2 regions of the Arthrobacter sp. NEB 688 genome follow, and region 2 is predicted to be linked to the other one. Evidence: riboswitches for the same ligand, from Rfam matches in the RefSeq annotation. Region 2 holds a riboswitch; the other holds the start of a gene.

Region 1 (6,961 bases), 120 kb from region 2:
CTACGACCGCACGTTCGCGCTCGTCCCGGGCGAGGCCCCCGGGCCCGCCACCCTCCCGACGCGGCCCGGCTCGTGGCGCGACGTCGTCGTCGGCGAGACCACCCTCACCGTGCCCCCCGGCGCCTCGCTCGACCTCGGCGCCACCGGCAAGGCCTGGGCCGCCGACCTCGCCGCGCTCACCGTCGTCGACGAGCTCGAGGTGCCCGTGCTCGTGAGCGTCGGTGGCGACGTGCGCCTGCACTCCCCCGACCCGTCCACGATGCCCGCGCAGCCGATCCGCCTCGGGCACAACCTCGCCGACCTCGACGCCGGGGGCGACACCCTGACCGTCCACGTCGGCGCGGGGGGCGTCGCCACCTCGAGCGTCTCGGCCCGCTGCTGGCGCCGCGGCGGCCGGCAGTGGCACCACATCGTCGACCCGCGCACGGGCGCCCCCGCAGGCGGGCCGTGGCGCACCGTCACCGCCCTCGGGCACACCGCGTGCGCCGCGAACACCGCCTCGACCGCGTCCGTCGTCCTCGGGGACGACGCCGAGGCCTGGCTCACCGACCACGCGGTCGCCGCCCGGCTCGTCGCCCACGACGGCTCCGTCACCACCACGCCCGCCTGGCGGGCCGCCCACCTGGAGGACCCCCGATGACCTCGCCGCTGCTCTGGTACCTCAACCGCGGGACCGGGATCGTGCTCGTCGTCGTCTTCACCCTGACCGTCCTGCTCGGCGTGCTCGCGACCGGCCGCGGGGTCTCGCGCTGGTGGCCGCGCTTCGTGACCCAGGGGCTGCACCGCGGGCTCGCCGCCGTCTCCGTCCTGCTGCTCCTCGCGCACGCCGTCGTCGCGGTCGTCGACGAGTTCGTCGACATCCGGTGGTGGCAGGCGGTCGTGCCCTTCGGCGCGACCTACGAGCCGCTCTGGCTCGGCCTCGGCACCCTCGCGCTCGACCTCACGGTCGTCGTCGTCGCCACCTCGCTGGCCCGCTCCCGCCTGCCGCACCGCCTCTGGTTCGTCCTCCACCTCACGACGTACCTCGCGTGGGTGGCCGGCGTCGCGCACGGCCTGGGCATCGGCACCGACGCCCGGGTCGGGTGGTCGCTCGTCATCACCACGGCCTGCGTCGGGGTCGTCGTCCTCGCCGGCCTCGGGCGGGTCGTCGCGGTCCTCCGAGCCCGCCGTCGGACCTCCCGCGAGCGTCGCGTGGTCGCCGCACCGACCCGCACCCTCACGGTCGACGGGGGCCGGCGATGACCATCCGCCCCCCGGCCCGCGTCCACGTCCGGCCCGGCCCGCTCCTGCTCTCGGGGGTCGACGACGGCCTCTCGCTGCGGGCCCACCGCGCCCGCTTCGGCGACCTGCCGCGTCACGACCTCGACGCCCTCGTCCGGCTCGCCGAGTCGGGGTCGGTGCGCGGTCGCGGCGGCGCCGGCTTCCCCCTGTCCCGCAAGCTGCGCACCGTCGCCGACGGCCGCGGGCTGCGTCCGTCCCGGCGCCCGGTCGTCGTCGTCAACGCGGCCGAGGGCGAGCCCGCGAGCGCCAAGGACGAGGCGCTGCTCGGCATCGCGCCGCACCTCGTCCTCGACGGCGCCGAGCTCGCCGCCCGCGCGCTCGGGGCCCGCCGGGTCCACGTCGTCACCTCCGAGGACCGGCCGCTCATCGGGCGGGCCGTGCTCGACGCCGTCGCGGAGCGCGGCGACTCCCGGGTCACCTGGACGACGCACGTCGCCGAGGGACGCTTCGTGGCCGGCCAGGCCCGGGCCGTCCTCGAGCTGATGGCCGGCCGCCCCGGGCTGCCGGTCACCGCGTGGGCGCCCGAGGCCGTCGACGGCCACAAGGGCCGCCCGACCCTCCTGTCGAACGCCGAGTCGTGGGCCCACCTCGCCGCCGCAGCGCTCGTCGGGCCGCAGCGCTACGCCGCGCTCGGCACCGCGGACGAGCCCGGCACGACGCTGCTGACGCTCACCCGCCCGGCCGACCACCGCGGACGCATCGACGTCGCGACGGTCGTCGAGGTCGAGCACGGGGCCCGCGCCGCCCGCGCCCTCGACGCCGCCGCCCTCGCGGCGCCGCTGCTCGTCGGCGGCTTCCACGGCGCGTGGCTGCACCCCCGCGACCTGCCCTCGCTCACGTGGTCGCAGGCCCACCTGCGCTCGCTCGGGGCGAGCCTCGGCGCCGGGGCGGTCGTCTCGCTCGGCGACGGCTCGTGCCCGGTCGCCCGGACCGCGCAGTGGACGACCTACCTCGCCGACGAGACCGCGGGCCGCTGCGGCCCCTGCCGCAACGGGCTGCCGGCCCTCGCCGAGGAGGTGCGCGGCCTCGCCGAGGGCGCCGACACCCGGCGCCGGGTGCAGGAGCTGACCGGCCTCGTGACCGGCCGCGGCGCGTGCGCCCACCCGGACGGCACCTCGCGGCTGGTCCGCAGCCTGCTCACCACGCTCGCCGACCACGTCGACGAGCACCTGGCCGGCGGCTGCGGCTGCGCGGCGCACGTCCCGGTGAGGGTCGCGTGAGCGCGGGGACGCCGGCGGCGCGCCACGAGCTGCGCGTCGACTGGCCGGACTGCCGGGCCCGGGGCCTGTGCGCCGAGCTGCTGCCCGAGCGCATCGCCCTCGACGAGTGGGGCTACCCGGTCCTCCTCGGTCCGGTGCCCGCCGACGAGCTGACGCTCGCCCGCGAGGCCGTGACGGCCTGCCCGCGCCGGGCGCTGCACCTCGTCCCTCGCAGGCCCTGAGCGCGGCCCACCCTCACCAGGGCAGGGCGACGTCGAGGTCGCGCGGGTCGTCCGCCGGCACCCAGCCACGGCCCGGCTCCTCGACGTAGGCGACGCCCGGGCCCTCCGCGGCCAGCGACGCGACGGCGGCGAGCAGCCGCTCGACGTGCTCGTCGGTCGTCGCGAGGCCGGCGCTCGCCCGCACCGCCGTCACGGCCCCGACCCCGTCCCGGGTCAGCAGCGTGTCGACGAGCCGGTGCGCGCAGAACTTGCCCGCCCGCACCCCGATGCCGTGCTCGGCGCTGAGGGCCGCGGCGACGAGGTGGCTGTCGAGCCCGTCGACGGTGAAGGCCACGACCGGGACCCGCGGGTGCTCCGGACCGAAGAGCGAGTGCACGCGCACGCCGGGGATGCCCGCGAGGCCCTCGAGCAGCCGGTGCCCGAGCCGCGCCTCGTGCGCCTCGACGGCCGCCCGGTGGGTGCGGACGGCGGCGCACGCGGCGGCGAGCGCCACCGCCCCGAGGACGTTCGGGCTGCCACCCTCGTGGCGGGCGGCCCCCGTCGCCCACGTCACCGCCTCCGCCGAGACCGCCGCGCTGGCCCCTCCACCAGCGAGGTGGGGCTCGGCGGCGTCCAGCCAGTCGGCCCGGCCGACGAGCACGCCCGCGCCGTACGGGGCGTGCAGCTTGTGCCCCGAGAACACGACCCAGTCCGCGCCGAGCGCGGCGAGGTCGACCGGCCGGTGGGCGACGAGCTGGGCGGCGTCGACGAGGACGCGCGCGCCGTGCCGCCGCGCGACGGCGACGACGCGCTCGAGCGGCCAGAGCTCGCCGGTGACGTTCGAGGCGCCGGTGACGACGACGAGCGGCGCGGGCCCGTCGGCCAGCCCGGCGAGCGTCGACTCCAGGCGGCCGAGGGCCTCCTCGGGCGAGGCGGGCACCGGCAGGCGGTGCGTGTCGGCGGCCGGCCACGGCAGGAGCGACGCGTGGTGCTCGGTGTCGAACACGACGACCGGCGTCCCCGCGGGCAGCGCGCGGGCCAGGAGGTTGGTCGCCTCGGTCGTCGTGCGCACGAAGACGACGAGGTCGTCGGCGCGCGCCCCGACGAAGCGCGCGACCTCCTCGCGGGCCGCCTCGTAGTGGGCGCTGGTGACCCGCGAGAGCCATCCGGTGCCGCGGTGGACCGAGCTGTAGCCGCGGGTGGCCGTCACGACCGCGCGGGCCACGGACTCCAGCGCGGGCGTCGAGGCGGCGTGGTCGAGCTGGGCGTACTCGACGAGCGCGCCGGAGACGACGGGCACGGGGTCGGGCGTCACCACCGCGGGCAGGCGGCGGGCCGGGCGCGCGGGGCCGGCATGGACCGCGGCGACGGGGGTGGTGAGGTGCGTGGCGGTGTGGTGCGTGGACATCGGGGCCTCCTGGAGGGCCTCGTGGACCCTCGGGGACGGCCCCGGGACCCGCGCTTGCCGACGCCACGGCGGCGCCGACCAGGTCGTCACCCGGGGCACCCCACCGCGGAGGAGGGTTGCCGGCCAGCGAGCCGGGGCTTGTCACTGGCACTCATGACCTACGCCGACGAGTGTGACAAGGCCGCGCGGGCCCCGTCATCCGGGGTCCACGACGTGGGACGGCGCCCGCCGCCCCGCCCGCTCCCCCGGCCTCAGGCGTCGTCGGCGGCGTGCACGCGAGCGCCGTCGACGAAGGTCTGCAGCACGCGCGTCGCGCCGATCTCCTCGGGCGGCCCGGCGAACGGGTCGCGGTCGAGGACGACGAGGTCGGCCAGCGCCCCCTCCCGGATGCTGCCCGTGCCCTCGTGGCGGTTCACGAACGCCGAGCCGGCGGTGTAGGCGGTGAGCGCGGTCGCGAGGTCGAGCCGCTGCTCGGGGAGGAACACCGGGTGCTCGGGCTCCCCCTCGCGGTGCGCCTCGGGGATCTGCCGTGTCACCGCGACGTGGACGGCCGCGAGCGGGTCGGCCGTCGAGACCGCCCAGTCCGAGCCCATCGCCAGCGTCGCGCCGGAGCGGTGCAGGTCGCCGAAGGGGTACTGCCACGACGTGCGCGGCTCGCCGAGGAACGGGATGGTCAGCTCGACCATCTGCGCCTCGAGCGCGGCCCAGAACGCCTGGAGGTTGGCGACGACGCCGAGCTCGCGGAAGCGGTGGACGTCGTCGGGGTGGATGACCTGCACGTGCGCGATGTGGTGGCGCGCGTCGCGGCGGCCGTTGGCGGCGACCGCCCCCTCGACGGCGTCGAGGCACTCGCGCACGGCGCGGTCGCCGATGGCGTGGAAGTGCAGCTGGAAGCCCGCGGCGTCGAGCTGCACGGCGGCCGGCATCAGGGTCTCGACGGGGACGAACGAGATGCCCGAGTTGTCGGTGTACCGGCCGTGGCCGTCGCAGTACGGGTCGAGCATCGCCGCGGTGAAGTTCTCGGGCACGCCGTCCTGCATGATCTTCACGCTCGTCGCACGGAACCGGCTGGTGGACAGGGCATCCCGCCGCTCGATGATGTCGGGTACCTGCTCCAGACCGGAGTTGCGGTCCCACCAGAGCGCGCCGACGACGCGTCCGGTCAGCCGCCCGGACGCGTCCGCCGCCCGGTACGCCCGCGCCGGGTTCCCGCCGTCGCCGTAGTCGCCGATGATCGCGTCCTGCCACGCCGTCACGCCGAGCGCGTGGAGGTGCGCCTGGGCGCGCAGCAGCCCCTCGAGGCGCTGCTCGTCGGTCGTCTCCGGGGCGATGCTCCCGACGAGGGCCATCGCGCCCTCGTGGAGCGTGCCCGAGGGGTTGCCGTCGGCGTCGCGCTCGATGCGCCCGTCGCGCGGGTCCGGGGTGTCGCGGTCGATGCCCGCCCGGCGCAGCGCCTCGGACGACACCCACGCGCCGTGCCCGTCGCGGTTGGGCAGGAAGGCCGGCCGACCGCCCACGACGGCGTCGATGGCCGCGGCCGTCGGCGTCCCGCCGGGGAAGGCGGCCATCGACCAGCCGGCGCCGAGCACCCACTCCTCGTCCGGGTTCTCGCGGACGTACCGCCCGATCCGCTCGAGGTAGGCGTCGGCGCCCGAGAGCTCGGTGAGGTCGCAGCGCAGCATGTCGACGCCCGCCCACACCGGGTGCACGTGCGCGTCCTGGAACCCGGGCAGGAGCATCCGCCCGCGCAGGTCGACGTGCTCGGTGCGCGACGTCGCGAGGTCGAGGACCTCGTCGTGCCCGACGGCGACGACCCTCCCCCCGTCGACGGCGACGGCGGTCGGGCGCGAGCGCACCGCCCGCGACGTGAAGACCGGTCCGCCGGAGAAGACCATGTCGACCACGGTCATCCACCTCCCATGGTGCGTGCGATGTCGGTGGCCGAGTCGCCCGAGCGCCGGAGCACCCACGCGACGAGACCGAGGGCGAGCAGGGTGAGGACGAGCATCACCGTCGAGACGGCGGCGATCTCGGGGCGCAGGCCGGAGCGCAGCGCCGAGAGGACGTAGACCGGCCACGGGGTCGTGCCCGAGACCTGGACGAACGCCGAGACGATCGTGTTGTCGAGGCTCAGCGTGAAGGAGAGCAGCGAGCCCGCGAGGACGGCGGGCATCGCGAGCGGGACGGTGACCCGCCGGAAGGTCCGGCCCGGCGGTGCGTACAGGTCCCCCGATGCCTCCTCGAGCGACTCGTCGAGGCCGACCAGCCGGGCGCGGACGATGTACGCGACGACCGCGGTCGAGAAGAGCGAGTGCCCGACGACGAGCCGGACGATGCCGCCGTTGAAGACCGTGAGGCCGGCGTCCGAGCCGAGGTAGACCAGCCACGGCAGGAGCGAGACGGCGTCGACGATCTCGGGCGTCACCGACACGAGGAGCAGGAGGCCGATGAACCACCACGTCCACCGGCCCGGCCGGCGCGCGAGGGCCACCCCGGCCATCGTGCCGAGCAACGTCGCGAGGAGCGCGGACAGCACGGCGACCTGGAGCGACACGACGACGGCGCTGCGGACTGCGGGCCGCTCGACGAGCGCGCGGAAGGAGCCGAACCCGAAGTGGTCCCAGGCGATGAGCAGCCGGCCCTCGTTGAACGAGTAGACGACGACCACGACGATCGGCGCGAAGAGGAAGAGCAGGACGAGGACCCCGACGGCGGTCAGGGCGCGGTCGGTCCACGAGCGCGGACGCGGCGCGGGCGGCGGCGGCCCGTCGGGGCTCATGCCACCTCCTCGAGGACGAGCCGGTGCCGGGCGCGCAGCGGCAGCCCGACGAGCCACACGAGGCCCGCGATGA
Region 2 (6,961 bases):
GCTTGGCGAGGCTGACGACGAGGCGCAGGTTGGCCTCGAGGAGGTGGTTCTTGGCCTTCTTGCCGTCCTGGGCGATCCACCAGAGCTCGCGCTTGAGCTTCATGTCGATCTTCGCGCCGGAGTTCAGCTGCTCCTCGGCGAACAGGCCGGCCTCGATGCGCTTGGCGAGCTCGACCTCCTGCTCGGCGTTGAGGAGGGCGACCTTGCCGATCTGCTTGAGGTAGTCCTTGACCGGGTCGGCCGTGGCGCCGGCGGTGACGACCTGCTGCGCCGGGGCGTCCTCGTCGTCGTTGGTCATGACGAAGCCGGCGTCCTCGGTCTCGCCCTCGGGCTTCTTCGCCGCGGTGTCGCCGCTCTCCTCGTCCTCGGCTGCGAGGTCCTCCTCGAGGTCGACGGCGGCGTCCTCCGCCGGGGCCGCGGTCTTGGCGGCCGTCTTCTTCGCGGGGGCGGCCTTCTTCGCGGGGCCCGCGGCCGCAGCGGTGGCGGCCTTGCGGGTCGTCGTGGCGGCGGCGGTCTTCTTGGCGGCGGCCTCGGACGGGGCGGCCTTCTTCGCCGCGGGCTTCGCGGCGGCCTTCTTCGTCGTCGCGGTCGTCGCCTTCTTGGCGGTGCGGGTCGCGGCCGCGGCGACACCGGCGGTGTCGTCGTGGCGGACCTCGATGCCCTGGTCGCCGAGCGCGCGCAGGACGACCCGGCCGCGGGCCGGGGTCACGTCGGCGGCGCGCATCGCCTCGGCGACCTGCGTTCCGCTCACCGACCCGTTGGTCCGCCCCGCACGCACGAGGTTCTGGAGGGCCTCGTGGGAGAACTCAGGGGGGAGGGTGCTCGGTTCGGAGGGCTTCGAGGACACAGGCGACACCGACTACCTTTCGTCGCGGAGAACCGCGGGACCGGGACGCGAAGGTCGCGGTGCTGCGGTGGTGAGGGTCCGGGGAGTGGCGCTCCGGCTGATCGGTTCGACCCCATCCGGCCCGGTGCGCTCTACCATTATAACTTTGCCGGGCGCGAACCCCCACATCCACCCGTGCCGCGAGGGCACGAGCCAGCGTCGCAGCCGCCCTGGGGGCGCTGCGGCACAGCGGAACCGGGTGGGTCAGCCCTTGACGGCGAGCACTGCGCACGGCGCGTCGAGCAGGATGCGCTGCGCGTTGGAGCCGAGGATCAGCTTGCCGACGGGCGTGCGCCGGCGCAGGCCGATGACGATGAGGTCGGCGTCGGTCTCGTTCGCGACGGCGATGAGGTCCTCCGCGGGCTCGTTGCCCCGGACGAGCTGACGCACCTCCATCTCGGCGCCGGCGGCCTTCATCTCGTCGGTGGCGCGGCGCAGCTCCTCCTCCGCGGAGCGCGCGGTCTCGTCGTCGAGGCCCCCCCGGTGGGAGTTGATGACGACGAGTCGGCTCCCCCGGCCCTTCGCCTCCTCGACCGCGCGAGCCAGAGCGGCCCGCCCCTCCTTCGTCGGGACGAAGCCAACGACGATCGTCACGATGTCCTCCTCGGCGCTGCTGCGGTCAGTCAGTCGACCGTACCGCAGGCCGCGTCGGGTTCCGTGCCAAGCACGGCGCGGATGAGCGCCCCGACCTGCGCGACCTCGGTGAGGAACCCGTCGTGCCCCGCCTCGGACTCGATGGTGCTCGAGCCGGTGCCCGGACGGGCCCGGACGATCTCGTCGGACAGCCGCACGGGGTAGAGGCGGTCGGTACTGACGCCGGCGACGTGGAGCAGTCCCGGGTAGGCGCGCAGCGCGGCGGCCACCCCGCCACGACCCCGGCCCACGTCGTGGCTGTTCATCGCCTCGGACAGGACGACGTAGCTGTTGGCGTCGAAGCGGCGTGCGAGCTTGGTCGCGTGGTGGTCGAGGTAGCTCTCGACGTCGTAGCGCCCGCCCCCGCCGAGCGGGTCCTCCCCCGCCCGCGGGCGCCGGCCGAAGCGGGCGTCGAGCTCGCTCTCGTGGCGGTAGGTCGTGTGCGCGATGCGCCGGGCGATGCCGAGCCCGGTGACCGGCGAGCGGCCGGTGTCGTAGTAGTCGCCGTCCTGGTAGTCCGGGTCGTGGCGGATCGCGAGCAGCTGCGGCTGGCACCAGGCCACCTGGTCGGCGGTGGACGCGGCGGTCGAGGCGAGGACGAGCGCCCGCCGCACCCGGGTCGGCGCGGAGGCCGCCCACTCCAGGGCCCGCATCCCGCCCATCGACCCGCCGAGCACGAGCGCCCAGGCGTCGATGCCGAGGTGGTCGGCGAGCGCCACCTCGGCGGCGACCTGGTCGCGGATCGTGACGAACGGGAAGCGCCCGCCCCACGGCCGTCCGTCCGGCGCGGCCGACGACGGACCGGTGCTCCCCTGGCACCCCCCGACGACGTTGGCCGCGACGACGAACCAGCGGTCGGTGTCGAGCGGGGCCCCGGGCCCGACGAGCCCGGGCCACCAGCCCTCCGTCGGGTGCCCGGGCCCGGCCGGCCCGACGACGTGGCTGTCACCGGTCAGGGCGTGCTCGACGAGCACGGCGTTGTCGCCGCTCGGCGAGAGGGTGCCCCACGTCTCGTACGCGAGGGTCACCCCCGGCAGGACGCCCCCGCGCTCGAGCGGGAGGTCGCCGACCGACGCGAAGCGGCGGTCGCCGACGGGGTCGCCGGGACGCCAGACGGCTCCGGTCGACCGGGTCGGGGTGGCGGTCATCGATGGGGCTCCTCGGCACTCGCGCTTGCCGCGGGGGCTGGACCGCGGCCGGGTCATCACCCGGGGCACCCCACCGCGTGGAGGGTTGCCGCCCAGCAAACCGGGGTTTGGCGCTGGGACTCATGACCTGCCCCGATGGTACCGGGTACCGGCGTCCGCCACCGGCGCTCGTCCGCTCCTCGAACGGTCCGGCCCGACCCCTCGTCGTCACCCGCTCGTCCCGCTCGTCCCGCTCGTTTCCCTCGTCCTCGCTCATCCGGCACGCCCCAGCCGCTGCACGCCGGGCACCGGCCGGCCGGGGCGCAGCCCGTGCTCGACGACCCGGCCGAGCAGCTGCGCGAGGCGGTAGCCCGGCTCGACCCGCAGCGCCCGCTCGAGGGCGGCCCGCGCCACGGCGCCGTCCCCGACCTGCCACGCCAGCTGCGCCGCCGTCGTGCACACCGCGGCGACGTCGTCCGGCCGGTCGTCGGGGACCGACCGGGCGAGCGCCAGGAGGCGCTCGAGCAGCGCGTGGCGGCCCTCGGCCCCCCGCCCCGGGTGCCGCCACGACCCCATGCCGGCCCACCGCGGCACGTGCCGCTCGAGCAGCGCGACCACCACCGCGTCCAGCTCCGAGCGCGGCACCACCCCGGGCGCGACCCAGGCGATGAGGGCGTCGCGCAGCGCGATGTCGCGCAGCCCCTCGACCGCCCGGGCGAGCACCTCGGGGGGCGCCTCGGGCCGCCCCCGCTCCCCGGCGACCGGGGGCGCCAGCACGGCCGCCCAGGCCCGCACGGCCTCCCGCCGGACGCGGGTGCTGCCGCGGCGGGAGCGACGGTCGCCGGCCGGCAGCGACAGCCACGCCCCCACCTCGGTGGCCCGCCCGGCCTCGGGCTCGACGAGCCCGTCGACCGCCGCGCGGTCCGGCAGCGGGGCGTGCCCGAGGGCGACGAGCTCGGCGACGGCCGGCACGGCCTCCGACGCGGGCACCGGGACGCCCTCCGGCGGGCAGCACGTGCGCTCGCACACCGGGGAGTAGCGCCGCCCGGCCCGGACGACCGACACCTCCAGCACCTCGGCGCCGTGCGACTCGACGGCCTCGAGCAGCGCGAGGAGGAGGGGGTCGGCCTCGTGCGCCTCGTCCTCGTAGCCGACGAGGAGGACCGGGCCGTCCACCTCGCGGCGCAGCGGCCCCATGACCGCCTCGACCGTGTCCGGCACGTGGTCCGGCGGTGGGAGGTCGACGCGCGCGACGAAGTGCACGCGGCGCGCGCGGTCGAGGGCGACCACGACGACGCTGCGCGCCGGGTGGTAGCCGAGCTGGTAGGGCAGGACGGCGAGGAGCTCGTCGGGCCCGTGGACGGTCGTGGCATCGCTCATGCGGCCACGCTGCCCGGCGCGACCGGCCCCCGGTAGACGCGGCGGACGATCTGTGGACGACGAGGCGCGCACCCGTCACCTGTGGACGACGGACCCTCCCGCTCGGGCGGGACCGGGCCCGCCGACCTCAGCCGACGACGTCGCCGGGGACCGTCTGCGGGCCGCGCCCGTGCTCGCGCTCCCACTCGAGGAACTTCTCGGTCTCCTCGACGAGGGTCGTCGCGACCCAGCCGAGGACCATCGCGTCGTCGGCGAGGCCGAGCACGCCGAGGACGGCCTCGGGCAGCAGGTCGACCGGCGAGACGACGTAGGCCGCCCCGGCGGCGACGAGGCCGAGCTTGCCCATCGAGGTGCCGGTGTACTCACCGGAGCGGATGGCGGCCACCATCCGCGGGACGGCGACGGCACGGTCGCCGAGCGAGGGGCCGCCGGCCTTCGTGGCGAGCCGGATGGCGCGCCCGAGGGCGCCGACGTAGGCGAGGCTGCGGGCTCTGGCCATGGGGGTTCCTCCTGGGGTTCGCGGCGGGTCAGGCGGGGCCGAGGTGCCCGGCGACGGCCGGGAACTCGCGCTTGGCGTCGACGGCGAGACGGCGGAGCAGGATGACGTCGACGCCCGCGCCGACGACGCCGCCGACGACCGGGACGCCCCGGCCGAAGCGCGAGAGCACGCCCTTGCCGGAGCTCGCGACCAGCTTGAAGAAGACGCCCTTCTTGACGACCATCGCGGCCGGCCCGGGCAGCCGCTGGGCGGCGAGGTTGGCGAACCCGCCGACCGGGGCGGCGACCCCGGCCTTGGCGAGGAGGTCGTCGGCGTCGGCGCCGGCGAGGGTGAGCAGGACGGCGGCCCGGACCTGCGGCTGCGCGATGTCGTGGCCGCGGACGCGGGCGATGGCGGCGGTCATCCGCGTGGCGAGCGCGTAGTACGCGACGACGTTGGCGGGCAGGGCGATCGGCAGGGTGACGAAGCCGCCGAGGCCGGTGAGGAAGCCCTCGGCACCGGCGAGGCGCAGGTGCGAGCGGACGATGCCGTCGACGGCCTTCTCGACGTCGCCTCCGGCCGATCGCAGCGCGGCGTCGGCGATCTTCGCGGCGGGGTCGAAGGGGCCACGGCCGTCGATGCCGACGTCGAGGATCTGGTCGACCACGCGCACGGCCTGGCGGCCCACGACGCCGTCGTCGGCCTTCGGGTCGGTGGCGCGCTCGAGCGCGGAGCGGGTGTCGCTCACGGCGTCCTTGGTGGTGCGGCCTCGGTCGAGCAGTCCCACGCGTGGTCCTCCTGGTGCCCCGGGGCGGCCCGTCGGGTCCGCGCGTGTCCGGCTCCGGCCATCCTGCCACGCAGCCCCCTGACCTGCGGCGGCCCGGTCCGCGTCATCGGCGACGGTGGCGAGCCGTACGCTCGGCGCCATGCTGACGGGCGAGGTGGCGGTGCTCGTCGCGGGCACCGGGGGGCGCACGGTCGCCGTCCTCCACCGCGACCGGGTCGTCACCGTCCCCGCGGCCGAGGCGCCCGCGCTCGTCGCCCGGCTCGAGGCCGAGCACCACCCGCGCTGGGTCTGGTGGTCGGCCCGCGAGGCCGCCGGCGCCGTCGTCGGCGCGCGCGTGCACCTGGCCCGGGCCTGGGACCTCGCCGAGGCCCACCGGCTGCTGCACGGCAGGTGGGACGCCCCGCCCGCCCTCGTCTGGGCCGCCGCGCACGGGCTGCCGGCCGGCTCGGTGCCGGCTCCCCCCGGCGACGACCTCTTCGACCTCGTCGGCGCCGCCGACCTCCCGCCGGACGACGTCCTCGTCGACCACGCCGGGCACCTGCGCGGCGACCACGTGCGCTGGCTCGAGGACCCCGGCCACCTCGCGGCGTGGGCCCGGGCCGCGCTCGACGCCGCACGGCGCCAGCTCGAGCAGATGGGGGCCGCCTCGGCGCGGCTGCCCGCGACGACCGCCTCGGAGTCCGCCGCCGCGCTGCTCTGCCTCGAGCTCGAGCGCGACGGCCTCCCCCTCGACCGCGCGACGACCGAGGCCCTCGTCGCCGACGCGGTCGGCCCCCGCACCGTCGGGGACGCCGACGGCGTGGCCGCCCGCCGCGCCCGCGACGCGACGGTCCTGCGCCACGTGCCGGGGCGCGAGGGCACCGACCTGCGCAACCCGGTCGCGGTCAAGGAGATGCTGGCCGCCGTCGGAGTCGACGTACCGACCACCCGCAAGTGGGTGCTCGAGGCCTACCGCGAGGTCCACCCCGTCGTCGGGGCGCTGCTCGACTGGCGGCGCGACGAGCGCATCGCCACGACCTACGGCTACCGCTGGCTCGACACCCACGTCGGCGCCGACGACCGCCTGCGCGGCCGGTGGACCGCCTGCGACGGCGCGGCCGGCCGGATGACCGCCGAGAACGGCCTGCACAACCTCCCCGCCGCGCTGCGGCCCGGGGTCGCCGCCCACCCCGGCCACGTCCTCGTCCGGGCCGACCTCGGGCAGGTCGAGCCGCGCGTCCTCGCGGTCGTCAGCGGCGACGCCACCTTCGCCGCCGCCACCCGGGCCGACGACCTCTACGCCCCGGTGGCGCAGCGGCTGGGGTCCGAGCGCGCCGTCGCGAAGATCGCGGTGCTCGCGGCGATGTACGGGCAGCGCAGCGGCGCGGCCGGCGAGGCGCTCAAGGGCCTCGAGGCCGCCTACCCCGTGGCGATGGGGATGCTCGACCGCGCCTACGAGGCCGGGCGGCGGGCGGCGCCGCTGCGGACGTACGGCGGCCGGCTCGTGCCCACCGCGCGCTTCGTCGCGGGGCGCCCGCCGGGCGTCGACCCCCAGGTCGACGCCGCCCGGGGTCGCTTCGCGCGCAACGCCGTCATCCAGGGCTCGGCCGCCGAGCTCTTCAAGGCGTGGGCGGCCACCGTGCGCGCCTCGGTCCGCGACCTCGGGGCCTCGGTCGTCCTCTGCCTCCACG

The links. Region 2 has a riboswitch for S-adenosylmethionine ahead of metX (homoserine O-acetyltransferase MetX). Riboswitches for the same ligand answer to the same signal wherever they lie in the genome.
Region 1: it holds a riboswitch for S-adenosylmethionine, as region 2 does, so the genes downstream of both, HL663_RS10670 (aminotransferase class V-fold PLP-dependent enzyme) here and metX (homoserine O-acetyltransferase MetX) in region 2, are expected to answer to the same signal.

Annotation. Positions count from the first base shown of each region.
Region 1 covers NZ_CP053707.1:2,256,841-2,263,801, reverse strand. Annotated here, with positions in the region: gene HL663_RS10690 (FAD:protein FMN transferase) at 1-640, shown strand, start outside; gene HL663_RS10685 (ferric reductase-like transmembrane domain-containing protein) at 637-1,242, shown strand; gene HL663_RS10680 (NADH-ubiquinone oxidoreductase-F iron-sulfur binding region domain-containing protein) at 1,239-2,501, shown strand; gene HL663_RS10675 (ferredoxin) at 2,498-2,722, shown strand; gene HL663_RS10670 (aminotransferase class V-fold PLP-dependent enzyme) at 2,736-4,109, opposite strand; SAM riboswitch class IV at 4,155-4,268, opposite strand; gene HL663_RS10665 (amidohydrolase) at 4,361-6,019, opposite strand; gene HL663_RS10660 (ABC transporter permease) at 6,016-6,888, opposite strand; gene HL663_RS10655 (ABC transporter permease) at 6,885-6,961, opposite strand, start outside.
Region 2 covers NZ_CP053707.1:2,380,499-2,387,459, reverse strand. Annotated here, with positions in the region: gene HL663_RS11210 (RNA polymerase sigma factor) at 1-847, opposite strand, end outside; gene HL663_RS11205 (universal stress protein) at 1,091-1,480, opposite strand; gene metX (homoserine O-acetyltransferase MetX) at 1,510-2,667, opposite strand; SAM riboswitch class IV at 2,684-2,795, opposite strand; gene HL663_RS11195 (DUF4192 domain-containing protein) at 2,920-4,026, opposite strand; gene HL663_RS11190 (YkvA family protein) at 4,154-4,525, opposite strand; gene HL663_RS11185 (EcsC family protein) at 4,554-5,291, opposite strand; gene HL663_RS11180 (DNA polymerase) at 5,431-6,961, shown strand, end outside.